DNA from 2 places in the Rhizobium sp. 01N48 genome. Region 2 is predicted to be linked to the other one. Evidence: riboswitches for the same ligand, from Rfam matches in the RefSeq annotation. Region 2 holds a riboswitch; the other holds the start of a gene.

Region 1 (7,953 bases), on a different contig from region 2:
ACACCGGCGCCGATCAGCCAGGGATCGAGCTTGGCCTTGCCGGTCATGTCGGCGCCGCCGACGTTCACGTTGAAGTCGGGACGCAGGAAGATCTTCTTGACGTCGACGTTGAGGCCCCAGTGCTCGTCGAACATGTAGTCGAAGCCGGCCTGGAGCGCGACGCCAAAGGTGTTGTCGATGTCGAGGCTCTGGGCGCTCTTGCCCTTCTCGTTGTAGAAGATGGTGTAGTTAATGCCGGCGCCGACGTAGGGATGGAAGTTGCCGAAGTCGTTGAAGTGATACTGCAGCGTCACCGTCGGCGGCAGCAGCCAGGTCTTGCCGACCTTGCCGAGCCCGTCGATCGAGCCTTCGCCGGTGACGTTGGCGAACGTCGTGCCGAGAATGAGTTCGGCGGCGATGTTGTCGGTGAAGAAGTAGGTGACGTCGAATTCAGGAATGACGGTGTCCGAATAGGAGAGATCCGATCCCGCGACGCCACCAACGTAGCCGGAATCCTGAGTGATGACGCCGAGCGCGCGCAGGCGGATCATCCAGGGGCTCTGGCTCTGTGTCGCTTCCTGTGCCGCGGTCGGCTGGGTCAGGTCGGCGGACATAGCCGGAAATGCGGCGCTGGCGAGAGCGGCGGCTGCAAAAATGGCTTTGAGTTTGAAATGGCGGGGGTTCACTGATTCTCTCCTGAATTTTACGTCCAGCAGAGCTTTAGGAAATGACGCCAATCAATAGATTGATTCAGATCAATTCGTGCGCTTATTTTCCGAGGCTTGGGGCGGGTGGCAGGTTCTTGTCCTTGACGGCGAACACGCGCTCGAAACCACCCATGAACTTGTCGAACAGCCCGGCGAAGGCTTCCGCCTCTTCCGCCGACCAATCGGCGATGACGTCCTTGATGATGGCGAGCTTCTGGGCCTTCAGTTCCTGCAGGAGCCGCTGGCCGAAAGGCGTGACCTCCACGAGGATGCGCCTTGCATCCTGCTGCGAGGCGGCGCGTTGCAGGACGTTTCTGCCCACCATATCGGCGACGATGCGGCTGGCGCGCGAGGGGTCGATGCGCATGGCCTCGGCTATGGTGCCGACAGTGACCTCGCCTTGCTCGGAGGCGCGCATGACGGCATCGAGCACGTCCAGATGCGAGAGCTCGATATCCGGCGCCACCTTGGCGATGGCGAGGCGGGCGATAAGGCGACGCCCCGTTATCATCCGCATACGGGTCATGCTTTGCCCGATATGCACGATGTCCTCGATCGCGGCGTCCGGCTCGCGGGTTTCTTCTGCGGTGTCATTCATGTGCGGGACGATAGCAGGAACTGTCGCGCAAGAAAACATGCTGTTGTCATTTATGTGACATTGACATTTATATGCTGATAGCACATAAATGCGACGAAACCCTGAAAGATCACCCGATGAACATGCAAGTCGCCGTGCAGCCTCTGGTCACGGATCCCCGTCGCCGGCTCATTCTCTTTCTTTTCCTGATGGCCGCGCTTTTCATGGCCACGCTCGACAATCAGATCGTCGCCACCGCGCTTCCCACCATCGTCGGCGAGTTCGGCCAGATCGAGCGCTTCGGCTGGATCGGCTCGGCCTATCTCCTTGCCGTCAGCGCCGTCATGCCGCTCTACGGCAAGCTCGGTGATCTCTTCGGGCGCAAATACGTGATGATGGCGGCGATCATCATCTTCACCGTCGGATCGACACTGTGCGGTCTGGCGGTGTCTATGGATACGCTGATCGCGGCGCGCGTGCTGCAGGGGCTCGGGGGCGGCGGCATCATGGTGTCGATCTTCGCCGTCAACGCCGATCTGTTCGAGCCGCGCGAGCGGGCGAAATACCAGAGCTATTCCAGCCTTGTGCTGATGGCATCCGGCGCCATCGGGCCTGTCCTCGGCGGCGCTATGAGCGATCTGTTCGGCTGGCGCTCGATCTTTCTCGTCAACGTACCGATCGGCGCGATCGTGATTGCCGGGCTGGCCTTCATGCTGCCCTATCGCAAGCCGAACCGCCGCCCCAAGATCGATTATGCCGGCGCGCTACTCTTGGCGATGACCACCAGCTGCATCGTGCTTGCCGCCGATGGCAGCCAGCTTTTCGGCTCGCTCGTCGCACCGGGCAATCTTGCGATCATCGCGCTCGGCATCGTCTGTGCCATCGCCTGGGTGCTGGTGGAGCGGCGCGCCGCCGAGCCGATCGTTCCGTTGTCGCTGTTTCGTAACCCGACATTCGGCCTGCTGCTGGTCATGTCGGTCATGAGCGGCGCGATCGGTATCGGCATGGTCAACTACTTTGCGCTGTTCCTGCAGACGACGACGGGTCTTTCGCCCTCGGCGGCCGGTGCGCTCTTCATTCTTCTCACCGGGGGCATCGTATGCGGCTCGCTGTCGGCCGGGCGGTTCATTTCGGCGACGGGACGCTACAAGCCGTTCGCCGTCGCCAGCCTTTCCTTCGGCACTGTCGCCTTCGCGCTGCTGTCGCAGGTGCATGCCGGAACACCGGTTATGATCATCGGCGCGATCATGGCGGTGCACGGCATCGGCATCGGTCTCGCGCAGCAGGTGCCGATCATCGGCGTGCAGAATGCGGCGCCTGCTCGCGATGTCGGTGCGGCGACCGGATCGGTAACGCTGTCGCGCATGGGCGGGGCCTCGATCGCGATCTCCATCTACGGGGCCATCATCGGCTCGCAGCTCGGCCGCACGGGTATGTCGATCCCCGGTGTCGAGAATATCGAGCAGCTGACCCCGAAGATGATGGCGGCTTTGCCGGAGGCCGCGCGCCAGGCGGTGGCGGATGCCTATGCCAGCGCCTTCGTGCCGTTGTTCATGACTTCGTGCCTCATTGCCTTCATCGGCCTGCTCGCGGCCCTCATGCTAAAGCCGGTGCAATTGCCGCGCACGGGTGGTGCTGCGCCCGCGAAAGCCGCCGCCGAGGCCGCCGAATAGCACACCAACCCCGGCCGACGTCCGCACTTGCCAGACGCCGGCTACGGATATACACCTTGCGACGCTCTAACGGGGTGCCTCGTATCTTCCCAGATGCTTGGCTGAGAGGCTTGCAGAAGCCAACCCGCGGAACCTGATCCGGCTAACACCGGCGGAGGGATTAGACGCGTGACACCAGGCACCGCCCTTTTCCCCTTCAATGAACCTAGAGGAGAGGTGTCATGACCCATTTCAAGACCTATGCGCTCGGCGCTGCCATGCTGTTGGCGGGCTTTTCGGCAACGGCAGCGCTCGCGGCCGACAAGGCGCTCACCATCTACACCTATGAGAGCTTCACCTCCGAATGGGGTCCCGGCCCGAAGGTGAAGGCGGCGTTCGAGAAGACCTGCGGCTGCACGGTCAATTTCGTCAGCGTCGCGGATGGCGTGGCGCTGCTGTCGCGTCTGAAGCTCGAGGGATCAGGCACCAAGGCCGATGTCGTGCTCGGCCTCGACACGAACCTCATCACCGAAGCCAAGGCCACCGGCCTGTTCGATACGAGCGGCGTCGACACCGGCGCGCTGCAGGTCCCCGGCGGCTTCAAGGATGATGTCTTCGTGCCTTATGACTACGGCCATTTCGCCGTGATCTACGACACGCAGACGATCAAGACGCCGCCTGCGAGCCTGAAGGAACTGGTCGACGGCGATCCCGCGCAGAAGATCGTCATCGAGGATCCCCGCACCTCGACGCCGGGCCTTGGCCTGCTGCTCTGGGTGAAGTCGGTCTACGGCGACAAGGCGCCGGAAGCCTGGGCGAAGCTCAAGAAGCGCGTGCTGACAGTGACGCCCGGCTGGTCGGAGGCCTATGGCCTGTTCACCAAGGGCGAGGCGCCGATGGTGCTCTCCTACACGACGTCGCCCGCCTATCACATGGTTTCGGAAAACACGGATCGCTACCAGGCAGCCGCTTTCTCCGAAGGGCATTACATCCAGATCGAGGTCGCAGGTCTCCTGAAGAACGCGCCGGATAAGGCGCTGGCGCAGGACTTCCTGAAGTTCATGGTCACCCCTGGCTTCCAGGACACGATCCCGACCAACAACTGGATGATGCCGGTGTCCAAGACCTCGGAGCCGCTGCCGGATGCTTTCGGCAAGCTCGTCAACCCGTCGAAGACCTTCCTGATGAGCTCGGATGAGGTCGCCAAGAACCGCAAGGCCTGGATCGGCGAGTGGCTGGCCGCCATGAGCATGAATTGATGAGCATGGACTGATGCTTCTTGCGCCGTCCGAAAGACGATATGCGCTGGCCGGCGGGGCGCTCAGTCTCGCCGCCATCCTCGTTTTCGTGACGGTCGCGACGCTGTCGCTGCTGATCTCCACCGACGGCATGCCTGTTGGCGCGATCCTCTCCGATCCATACATCCTGCGCGTTCTGCGCTTCACGCTTCTGCAGGCAGCACTTTCGACGCTGCTGTCGGTCGTGCTGGCCATTCCGGTCGCACGGGCGCTGGCGCGGCAGCCGCGATTTGTCGGCCGCATCTGGATCATCCGGCTTATGGCCGTGCCGATGGGGCTGCCGGTGCTGATCGGCGCGCTCGGACTGATCGGCATCTGGGGCCGGCAGGGCGTCGTCAACACGATGCTGTCATGGGCGGGTATCGACCAACCCGTCAGCATCTACGGCCTGTCGGGCATTCTGCTGGCGCATGTTTTCTTCAATCTGCCGCTTGCCTGCCGGCTGATGCTGGCGGCGCTGGAGCGGGTGCCGGGCGAATACTGGCTGGTGGCGAGCGGTCTCGGCATGCGGCCGGTTTCCGTCTTCCGCTTCATCGAGTGGCCGGTGCTGCGCTCGGTGATCCCGGGCGTGGCCGGGCTGATCTTCATGCTCTGCGCCACCAGCTTCACGCTGGTGCTGATGCTCGGCGGCGGACCGGCGGCGACCACGATCGAGGTGGCGATCTACCAGTCGCTGCGCTTCGATTTCGATCCTGGCCGCGCGGTGGGCCTGTCCCTGCTGCAGATCGCGTTGACGGCGGTGGTGCTCGGCATCCTATCGCTGCTGCCGGCATCAGGCGATGCGGGGCTGACAGCGGGCCGCACGATCCGGCGGCCGGATGGCACGCTGCTCGGTGCTTGGGTCGCCGATCGCGCGCTTCTTGCGCTGGCGGTGCTGTTCCTCGGCCTGCCGCTGCTCTTCATCATCATCGCCGGCCTGCGCGCCGATCTGGTAAAGCTTGTCGGCGAAGCGATCTTCTGGCAGGCGCTTGCCACAAGCGGCGTGATGGCGCTCTCGTCGGCCCTGCTGTCGCTTGCTTTGTCGATGCCGCTCGTGCGTGCGCGCCATACACTTTCGCTTGAGAAAAGAGCGCGGCATGGCACGCGATCCTTCCTTGCGGCCATGGGTGCTGCCTCGTCGCTTGTGCTGCTCTTCCCGCCTATCGTTCTCGCCACCGGATGGTTCCTGGCGGCGCGTGATGTCGGTGACGTCAATGTCGTGGCGCCGGTCCTCGTCGTTGCCATCAATGCGCTGATGGCGATGCCTTTCGTCGTCAGGGTGCTGGAGCCGGCCTACGCAATCCACCAGCGCCGCACGCAGCGACTGAGCGCCAGCCTCGGCATCTCCGGCCTCGCCAAGCTGAGGCTGATCTCGTGGCCGGATCTGCGCAAGCCGGTGCTGACGGCGTTGTCGTTTGCCACGGCGTTGTCCTTGGGCGATCTGGGCGCCGTGGCGCTATTCGGTTCGGATAGTTTCGTGACGCTGCCGTGGCTGGTCTATTCCAGTCTCGGCAGCTATCGCACCAATGATGCGGATGGGCTGGCGCTGATCCTCGGCGTGATCTGCCTGCTGTTGACGATTTCGGGCACGATGGGCTCGGGCGTGGCAGATGAACCGGAGCGGGAGGCGCTATCGCATGACTGATGCCATCGAGATGCGCGGCGTGACGCTGCGGCTGGGCCAGAACTCATTCGTGTTCGATTGCGCGCTGCCCGAGGGCGCCGTGATCGGCGTCACCGGCGCATCGGGCGCGGGCAAGTCGACCTTCCTCAATCTGCTGGCCGGTTTCGATACGGCGGATGCAGGGCAGATCCTGTTCAAGGGCAAGGATATCGGCCATCAGCATCCGGCCGAGCGTCCCGTGTCGCTGGTGTTTCAGGACAACAATCTCTTTGCGCATCTCGATGTCTTCACCAATATCGGGCTCGGCATCCATCCGGCGCTGAAACTTAGCGATGCCGATCGGCGCGCCATCACCTCGGCGCTCGAGAAGGTCGGGCTGTCAGGCTTCGAAAAGCGGATGCCGGCGACGCTTTCGGGTGGCGAGCGGCAGAGGGTGGCGTTTGCCCGGGCGCTGGTGCGTCAGCGCCCCATCCTGCTGCTCGACGAACCTTTCGCCGCGCTCGATCCGAGCCTGCGCCGCGACATGGCGGGGTTGCTTCTGGCCATGCACCGCGACAGCGGCAACACGGTTGTGATCGTGTCGCACGATGCCGACGAGATCAGGCGGATTGCCGACTATGCGATTTTCATCGATCAGGGCAGGGTGGCGGTGGCCGAGCCGATCGACCGGTTTTCGACGGGGGAGAACAATTCCGCGCTGCGGCAATTTCTGCGGATCGACGAATCTTAACAAGACAACGGCACTTTCGCCATAATTTGCGGCGACCCAGAGAACTCCTTAACCACGTTAGGCTTGCTAAAGTATAAAGCCGCCATATTTAGGCAGAGTCTCGCTATGCAACCGATGCGGAAATCAGCTAAAGCAAAGACTTGGGCCCTCGATTGTGCACTGCGGAAACGGGGGCGTACGCCTGTTGAACCTTGATGAAGACGACCGGGGCGCCATGACGGCGAGCCGGCCGAGAAGCGCGATGACTCGGAGAGCCAGACTGGACCGCATGACGACGTGGAAACTGCCCGCGCCTTCCAGTGATGTGTTCTTCGCAGCGTGCCGCTGGGCGCGACGGGCGTCGATCCTGTCCGCCTCCACCGTGGCGCTCTACGGCTGTCAGTCGGCGCTGGAACAATCCTATCAGCCCAGTGTCGGCCCTTCGTCCAATCCGCAGATCGTCGACGAGGTGCAGAAGAACGATCCGCGTGCCGCCATGGGCGCGCGCGAGCATCCGCGCATCGTGGCCAGCTATGGCGGCGAGTACAAGGACGCCAAGACCGAGCGGCTGGTGGCGCGCATTGCCGGCGCGCTGACGGCGGTGTCGGAAAATCCGAGCCAGTCCTACCGCATCACCATCCTGAATTCGCCGGCGATCAACGCGTTCGCGCTGCCCGGCGGCTATCTCTATGTCACGCGCGGCCTTCTGGCGCTTGCCAATGATGCGTCGGAAGTGGCCGCCGTGCTGTCGCACGAAATGGGCCACGTCACCGCCAATCACGGTATCGAGCGGCAGAAGCGCGAAGAGGCGGAAGTGATCGCCAGCCGCGTCGTCGCCGAAGTGCTGTCGAGCGATATTGCCGGCAAGCAGGCGCTGGCGCGCGGCAAGCTGCGCCTTGCCGCCTTCTCGCGCCAGCAGGAATTGCAGGCCGACGTGATCGGCGTGCGCATGCTCGGCGAAGCCGGCTACGATCCCTATGCGGCCAGCCGCTTCCTCGATTCCATGGCCGGCTACAGCCGCTTCATGTCGGTCGATCCCGATGCCGACCAGAGCCTGGACTTCCTGTCGAGCCACCCGAATTCGGCGCAGCGCATCGAGCTTGCGCGTGATCATGCCCGCGCCTTCGGCCAGGAGGGCAAGGTTGGCGATACCGGGCGCGGATATTATCTCGATGGCATCGATGGCCTGCTCTACGGCGACAGCCCCGAAGAGGGCTATGTTCGCGGCCAGACCTTCCTGCATGGTGGTCTCGGCATCCGCTTCGACGTGCCGCCGGACTTCAAGATCGACAACAAGGTCGAGGCGGTCATGGCGACCGGTCCCGGCGACATCGCTATCCGCTTCGACGGCGTGGCCGACAACCAGAACCAGTCGCTGACCAATTATATCTCGAGCGGTTGGGTCACCGGGCTCGATCCGTCGACCAT
Region 2 (7,953 bases):
TGCGGTCGGCACCGTATCCTTCTTCTACAACAAGGAATTGTTCGCGAAGGCCGGCGTCGATGCCACCACGATCAAGACCTGGGACGACTATCTGGCCGCAGTGAAGAAGATCAAGGACGCCGGCATCGTGCCGATCGCAGGCGGTGGCGGCGAGAAGTGGCCGATCCACTTCTACTGGAGCTATCTGGTGATGCGCAACGGCGGCCAGCAGGTCTTCGATGCCGCCAAGAATGGCCAGGGTGAAGGCTTCAACGATCCGGCGATGATCAAGGCCGGCGAGCAGCTCGCCGAACTCGGCAAGCTCGAGCCATTCCAGCCCGGCTACCTCGGGGCCACGTGGCCGCAGACGCTCGGCGTCTTCGGCGACGGCAAGGCGGCGATGATCCTCGGCTTCCAGAACACCGAGGCCAACCAGCGCACCAATGCCGGCGACAAGAAGGGCCTGAACCCCGACAATATCGGCCGCTTCGCCTTCCCCGCCGTTACTGGCGGCGCCGGTGCTGTCACCGACACGCTGGGCGGCCTGAACGGTTGGGCCGTCACCAAGAAGGCGCCGCCGGAAACGCTCGACTTCCTCGCCTACCTCACCAATGCCGAGAACGAGCGCACCATGGCCAAGGCCGGCATGATCATCCCGGTCGCGGTCGGCGCAGAGGATGGCGTGACCAACCCGCTGCTGCACGAATCGGCCGAACAGCTGGCACATTCCACATGGCACCAGAACTTCTTCGACCAGGATCTCGGCCCCTCGGTCGGTCGCGTCGTCAACGACGTGTCGGTCGCTATCGTCTCCGGACAGATGACGCCTACCGATGGCGCCCAGCAGATCCAGGATGCCTTCGAGCAGGATCAGTTCTGATCAAGACCATCGCGGCGCGAGGCACGCTCTCGCGCCGCAATTTGATGTCTGGAATGTGAGGTCCCCATGGCCAATGTCAGCGCCGCCACCGCAATCAGACCCGCGCGCATACCGGCCACCCAGTCCGCCCGGCGCAAACATCCGGCCGTTGCAGGCCGCCTGCCCGTGCTGCTGCTCTTCCTGCCGCCGGCGCTTCTGTTGTTCTCGATCTTCGTGATCCTGCCGATGGGCGAGGCCGCCTGGTACAGTCTTTACAAATGGGACGGCTATGGCTTGCCGACGCAATATGTCGGCATGCGCAACTTCGAACTCCTGTTCAAGAACGGCGCCTTCCTCACCGCGCTGAAGAACAACGCGATGATCATGGTGATCTCGATCGCGATCCAGATTCCGCTCGCAATCTGGCTGGCGATGATGCTGGCGCACCGCATTGCCGGTGTCGTTGTGTTCCGGCTGATCTTTTTCCTGCCCTACGTGCTCGCTGATGTCGCGGCCGGCCTGATCTGGCGCTTCGTCTACGACGGCGACTATGGGCTCTTCGCCTCGATCGCTCATCTGCTCGGCGTCGAGACACCCTATGTGCTGGCCGACAAGGATCTGGCGATGTACGCGGTACTCGGCGTGATCGTCTGGAAATACTTCGGCTTCCACATGATGCTGTTCATCGCCGGACTGCAATCGCTCGACAAGAGCGTGCTGGAGGCCGCCGAAATCGATGGTGCCAGCGGCTGGCAGCGGTTCCGCTATATCACCCTGCCGCTGCTTGGATCGACGGTGCGCCTCTCGGTCTTCTTCGCCGTCGTCGGCTCGCTGCAGCTGTTCGACCTCATCATGCCTCTGACGGGCGGCGGTCCGTTCAATGCCACGCAGACGATGGTGACCTTCCTCTTCAACTTCGGCGTGGCCCGCATGCAGGTCGGGCTCGGAAGCGCCGTCGGCGTCGTGCTTTTCCTGATCTGCGTAACGCTCGCCTTCAGCTACAAACGGATATTCATGCGCCATGACTGACGTCGTTTCATCCGACCGGCTCAATGCCGGCACCAAAGCCTATCTCTACACGTCGCTGGTCATCATATCGGCCATCGTCCTGATCCCGCTGGTCACCACAGCGCTTGGCGGCTTCAAGGATCTGGGCGACCTGCGCACCAATCCGTTCGGCCTGCCGGTGGAGTGGCATGTCGAAAATTACACCGACATCCTGTTCGGCGATCGCTATTGGCGACAGATGGTCAACTCGCTGCTCATCGCGGCGCTGACCGTTTTCCTTACCGTATCGGTATCGGCGATGGCGGCCTTCACCTTCGCGCATGTCCGCTTCTTCGGCGCAGACTTCCTGCTGAATTACTTCCTGATCGGGCTGATGTTTCCGGCCGCGACCGCCATTCTGCCGCTCTTCATCCGCATCCGCGATCTCGGGCTGCTCAACACCTACTGGGGCGTGGTGCTGCCGCAGGTGGCCTTCGGGCTCGGCATGAGCATACTCCTGTTCCGGAACTATTTTCGCAACCTTCCGGAGGAATTGTTCCAGGCGGCCGTCGTCGATGGCTGCGGCTACATGCGCTTCTTCTGGCATATCTGCCTTCCGCTTTCTCGACCGATCATTGCGACGGTCAGCATCATCTCCTTCGTCGGCAGCTGGAACAGCTACATCCTGCCGCTGATCATGCTGAACTCGGAGAAGATGTACCCCTGGCCGCTCGGCATCATGGTCTATCGCGGCGAATTCGGCACCGCATGGCAACTGGTGCTCGCTTTCATCACGCTGACAATCATGCCGACCGTCATCGTCTTCTTCCTGGCGCAGAAGCACATCATCGCCGGCTTGACCGCAGGCGCGGTCAAGTCGTGATGTTGAACTAAAAGACGTCAGCCGAACACAAGGCCGCCGTCAACAATCAGGTTCTGGCCGGTAACCGCCCGCGCCCAGGGGCTGGCGAAGAACAGCACGGCGTCGGCGGCTTCCTCCGGCGTCGTCACACGGCGCATCGGCGTGCTGGCGGCGATAAGATCGAACACCGCCTCGGGCGTCCCGGCGCTGGCATCGGTGGTGCGCAGCAGCCCACCTGAGACCATGTTCACGGTGATGCCGTCGGGCCCGAGTTCGGCCGCGGCCGTGCGGGTCAGCGACAACAACGCACCCTTCGCCGCCGTGTAGTCATGATATGGCACGACCGGGTTCTGGAAGAGATTGGTGCCGATCGTGACAACGCGCCCGAAGCCGGCAGCGGCCATGGCCGGGCGGGTTGCCTGCATGAGGTTCAGAGCTCCCTTCACCGCCGTATCAAGCTGCTTGGTTATCTCCTCCCAGCTGAGCTCGCCGAGCTTCGGGCGTGCATCGCCGTTGAAGCTGAAATCGGCGAGCGCATTGTGCACCACAGTCGTCGGTGCCCCCAGCGTGCGCGTGACATCCGCCACCAGTTCGCGCACGGCCGCGCCGTCGCGGATATCGGCCTGAAAAGCATGCGTCCGCTCGCCGAGGCTTTTCGCCAGCACCTCGGCTTGCTCGCAGCTGTTGCGATAGTTGATCGCCACCTTCGCGCCCTCGCGGGCAAAAGCCCTGGCGATCGCCGCGCCGAGCCCGCGCGCTGCACCGGTTACGATCACCGTCTGCTCACTGATCGGCATTGTCATTTCGCGTCTCCTTTCGCTGTCGTCCAAAGTTCGTGAAAGTGCTGGACCGGGCCATGTCCCGAGCCAACGTCAAGTGTGCCGGCCGCAGCCACCGCGCTGGCGAGATAGCTTTTTGCGGAGGCCACCGCATCTGGCAGCGGCGCGCCCTTGGCAAGCTCGGCCGCAAGCGCGCTCGACAGCGTGCAGCCAGTGCCATGGGTGTTTGCTGTCGGGATCCTGGCGGCCTCGAACCAGGCGAGGCCGTCTCCCGTTGCCAGCACGTCGGGGCTCTGGTCGCCCTCGAGATGGCCGCCTTTGACAAGCACGGCAGCGGGTCCCAAAGCGCGCAGCGCTTCGGCCTGCTCGCCCATCTCCCGGCGGCTCTCGGCCACATCGGTGTGGAGCAACGCGGCTGCCTCAGGCAGATTGGGCGTTAGCAGAGTCGCAAGCGGCAGCAGCCGGCGCAGAAGCACATCGACCGCAGCGGGGTCGAGAAGCTTCGCCCCACCCTTGGCCACCATGACGGGATCGAGCACGATCGGGATGCCGGGATGAAGCTTGAGAACGCCGGCGACGGCATCGGCGATTTCAGCATTGGCGATCATGCCGATCTTCACGGCATCGACCCGGACATCGGCAAACACGGCCTTGATCTGATCGGCGACGAAACCTGCTGGCACGAGGTGAACGCCGGATACGCCTTGCGTATTCTGCGCTGTCAACGCGGTGAGCGCCGCCATGCCATAGACGCCGCGCGCGGCAAAGGCCTTGAGGTCCGCCTGGATGCCCGCGCCGCCCGATGGATCGGATCCGGCGATGGAGAGAACGTTGCGGATCATCGTGATCTCCCTTGAATAGCCTCTGAAAGCTCGCGGGCGGCGGCGCGAGGATCTGATGTGCCGCAGATCGCCGAGACGACGGCGATCCCGTCGGCACCGGCAGCAAAAACACCGCCGACATGCGCCAGCTTCAGCCCGCCGATCGCAACGGATGGAACCGGGCAGACAGCGACGAGACGTGCAAGGCCGTCGAAGCCGATCGGCTGTTTGTGATCCGGCTTGGTCGGCGTCGCGAAGACCGGGCCGATGCCGGCATAGTCGACCAATGCCGGATCGACAGCCCTCGCGAGCGCCTCGGTCTCCACCGACAGGCCAAGGATCATGTCGCGTCCGACCCGCTCGCGTGCGGCGCGCACGACCATATCGTCCTGGCCGACATGCAGACCATCCGCGCCGATCGCGACGGCCGCCTCGACATCATCGTTGATGACAAGCAAGGCGTCGGTCCCGGCAAGCACCTCCTTCAGAGCAAGGCCGGTCTCGATCATGCGCGCGGTGGAGGCGTGCTTGTCGCGAAGCTGCACGACCGTCGCGCCACCGGCGACGGCGCGCCTTGCGGTTTCGACCATGCCGATGTCGGCGCAGAGCTCGGGATCGAGGACGAGATAGAGCGAGAGATCGATCCTGCTCATAGCATCCGCACCCGCGCATTGTTGTCGATCGCGGCGCCGTCTATCGCCGCTAGGGCATCGAGGAACCGCCACGAAAATGACCCCGGTCCGTCAGTGACCCGCGCCGCCTCTTCGCCGGCGACGGCGAACATGGCGAGTGCCGATATCGTCGCTTCGAACGGAGCACCGGGCCTTGCGGCGGCGAAGGCACCGACGAGGCATGTCAGCGAACAACCGAGCGCCGTCACCTGCGGCATCAGCGAAGTGCCGCCCTCGATGCGGCAGGCGCGCGCGCCGTCGGTGACGAAATCGACCTCGCCGGTCACCGCCACCACGGCCTGATGCTTGTCTGCGATATGGCTGGCGGCAGCTTCCGCCTGCTCCACGGGGTCGCGGCTATCGACGCCCTGCCCCCGGCTTTCGCCACCGGCGAGCGCGATGATCTCGGACGCGTTGCCGCGAATGATGGTCGGGCGAAGCGCCAGCAGCTCCGCGACGGCCTGTCTGCGAAAGGCAGTCGCATAATGGGCGACAGGGTCGAGGACCCATGGCTTGGCGTTTTCGCCCGCCGATCTGGCAGCGGCACGCATGCCGTTCAACCAACTCGACGAGAGCGTGCCGATGTTAACAGTCAGCGCGCTGGAGATCGCCGCGAACTCGCCGGCCTCTTCCTCTGCATGCACCATGGCAGGCGAACCGCCGGCTGCGAGCAGCACGTTGGCGGCGATGTTCATCGCAACGAAATTGGTGATGCACTGAACGAGCGGCCTTTGCGCGCGCATGGCATCGAGCATCGAACCGGGAGATCTGTCGTCTTTCATCATGCCCCTTTCGGGCGGGGCAAGACGCGGGGACCCTGATAGCACTGCCGAAGGGTCCGAGCGACTCCCTCCGCCAGCATTATCTGGTTCAGGTTCAAAGGGTACTTCTCAGTCTGCCGTCGGCAAACGCCCCTGTCTCTCAATGGGCCTGTTTTGTCAGAGAAGCCGACCGCTGTCACGCGCTAAAATGACAGGAGCCCAGAGCTGGCAATCGGCCTCCGATCAGGCGCCGTTCTCCTTGATCGCCTCCATCGCAACGAAGGTCGATGTGTTGGCGACGAAGGGGAGGCTGGAGATCTTTTCGCCCAGAACGAGGCGATAATTGGCGATATCGGACGTACGTATCTTCAGGAGATAATCGAATGCGCCGGCGATCATGTGGCACTCCTCCACCTCCTGCAGCTTACGGACGGCAACGTTGAAAGCGTTCAGCGCGTTCTCCCTGGTGTCGGAGAGTTTCACCTCGGTAAACGCCACATGGTTGCGGCCGAGCTTGTTGACGTCGATGATGGCGCGGAAGCCGAGAATGTAGCCATCCTCGATCAGCCGCTTGAGCCTGACCTGGCAGGGCGTGTTGGACAGACCCACGCGTTTGGCGAGGTCGGTCACAGACATCCTGCCATCGGCGACGAGCGCGTCGAGGATGCGCTGATCGAATTGGTCGATTTCCCTGACATTTCCCGCGCTCGCCACAATAATTTCCTCCAATATGAATATTGAATAGCGAACTAAAGACTAGAACGTTCTAAATCAAGTGAAATTGACTTTTTGAAATCTGCTAACTTCGCGACATCAGCGGATCAGGAGCCCAGCATGGCAATCACCACCGACGCGGCAGCAGTCGAAGTCACAGTAGAGCAGGGCAACGGCTCTGCAAATCCCTTTGATGGATTCGCCACTCCGATCCGAGAACAGAGCGATCTGCGCCGCGCCATCACGGCTGCCTACCGCACGCCGGAGACGATCTGCGTGCCACGCCTGATTGAAGCAGCCGCCCTCCCCGATCACGTCAGGAAAGCCGCTGCCGACACCGCCCGCAAGCTGATCGAGGCCCTGCGCGCCAAGCACAAGGGAACTGGCGTCGAAGGATTGGTGCATGAATATTCGCTCTCCAGCCAGGAGGGCATCGCGCTGATGTGCCTGGCCGAGGCGCTGCTGCGTATCCCCGACACGCCCACGCGCGACGCGCTTATCCGCGACAAGATTTCCGAGGGCGACTGGAAGGCGCATCTCGGCGGCGGCCGCTCGCTCTTCGTCAACGCCGCGACCTGGGGTCTCGTCGTGACAGGCAAGCTGACATCGACGGTCGCCGATCGCAGCCTTTCTGCGGCTCTGACCCGATTGATCGCCCGCTGCGGCGAGCCGGTGATCCGCCGCGGCGTCGACATGGCGATGCGGATGATGGGCGAGCAGTTCGTTACCGGCGAGACCATCGACGAGGCGCTGCAGCGGGCAAAGCCGCTCGAGCAGCGCGGCTTCCGCTACTCCTACGACATGCTGGGCGAAGCCGCGACCACGGGCGCGGACGCGAAACGCTACTACAAGGATTACGAGACCGCGATCCACGCCATCGGCAAGGCGTCTGATCGGCGCGGCATCTATGAAGGCCCGGGCATCTCGATCAAGCTKTCGGCGCTGYAYCCGCGCTACGCACGCACGCAGAGCGCCCGCGTCATGGACGAGTTACTGCCGAAGGTTAAGGCGCTGGCGCTGATCGCCAAGTCCTACGACATCGGCCTCAACATCGACGCCGAGGAGGCCGACCGCCTCGAACTGTCGCTCGACCTTCTGGAAGCGCTCTGCCTCGACCCCGAGCTGGAAGGCTGGAACGGCATGGGCTTTGTCGTCCAGGCCTATGGCAAACGCTGCCCATTCGTGCTTGATTTCATCATCGACCTCGCGCGCCGCGCCGGCCGTCGGATCATGGTGCGCCTCGTCAAGGGCGCCTACTGGGATGCGGAGATCAAGCGGGCGCAGGTCGATGGCCTCGCGGACTTCCCTGTTTTCACCCGCAAGATCTACACCGACGTTTCCTATGTCGCCTGCGCCAGGAAGCTTCTGGCGGCGACCGATGCGGTCTTCCCGCAATTCGCGACCCACAACGCTCAAACGCTGGCAACCATCTACCAGATGGCCGGCTCGGATTATTATGTCGGCAAATACGAGTTCCAGTGCCTGCATGGCATGGGCGAGCCGCTTTATGACGAGGTGGT

The links. Region 2 has a riboswitch for thiamine pyrophosphate ahead of thiM (hydroxyethylthiazole kinase). Riboswitches for the same ligand answer to the same signal wherever they lie in the genome.
Region 1: linked by a shared signal. The riboswitch ahead of thiB (thiamine ABC transporter substrate binding subunit) and the one ahead of thiM (hydroxyethylthiazole kinase) in region 2 are both predicted to bind thiamine pyrophosphate.

What each region holds. Positions count from the first base shown of each region.
Region 1 is NZ_JBFTQT010000005.1:102,656-110,608, reverse strand. Features, by position in the region: gene AC1DOG_RS12305 (OmpW/AlkL family protein) at 1-665, opposite strand, end outside; gene AC1DOG_RS12300 (MarR family transcriptional regulator) at 748-1,284, opposite strand; gene AC1DOG_RS12295 (MDR family MFS transporter) at 1,401-2,936, shown strand; TPP riboswitch at 2,997-3,113, shown strand; gene thiB (thiamine ABC transporter substrate binding subunit) at 3,194-4,174, shown strand; gene thiP (thiamine/thiamine pyrophosphate ABC transporter permease ThiP) at 4,188-5,837, shown strand; gene AC1DOG_RS12280 (thiamine ABC transporter ATP-binding protein) at 5,830-6,546, shown strand; gene AC1DOG_RS12275 (M48 family metalloprotease) at 6,788-7,953, shown strand, end outside.
Region 2 is NZ_JBFTQT010000002.1:74,209-82,161, forward strand. Features, by position in the region: gene AC1DOG_RS04095 (extracellular solute-binding protein) at 1-859, shown strand, start outside; gene AC1DOG_RS04100 (carbohydrate ABC transporter permease) at 926-1,867, shown strand; gene AC1DOG_RS04105 (carbohydrate ABC transporter permease) at 1,860-2,708, shown strand; gene AC1DOG_RS04110 (3-oxoacyl-ACP reductase) at 2,726-3,490, opposite strand; gene thiD (bifunctional hydroxymethylpyrimidine kinase/phosphomethylpyrimidine kinase) at 3,487-4,308, opposite strand; gene thiE (thiamine phosphate synthase) at 4,305-4,940, opposite strand; gene thiM (hydroxyethylthiazole kinase) at 4,937-5,740, opposite strand; TPP riboswitch at 5,789-5,884, opposite strand; gene AC1DOG_RS04130 (Lrp/AsnC family transcriptional regulator) at 5,963-6,433, opposite strand; gene putA (trifunctional transcriptional regulator/proline dehydrogenase/L-glutamate gamma-semialdehyde dehydrogenase) at 6,554-7,953, shown strand, end outside.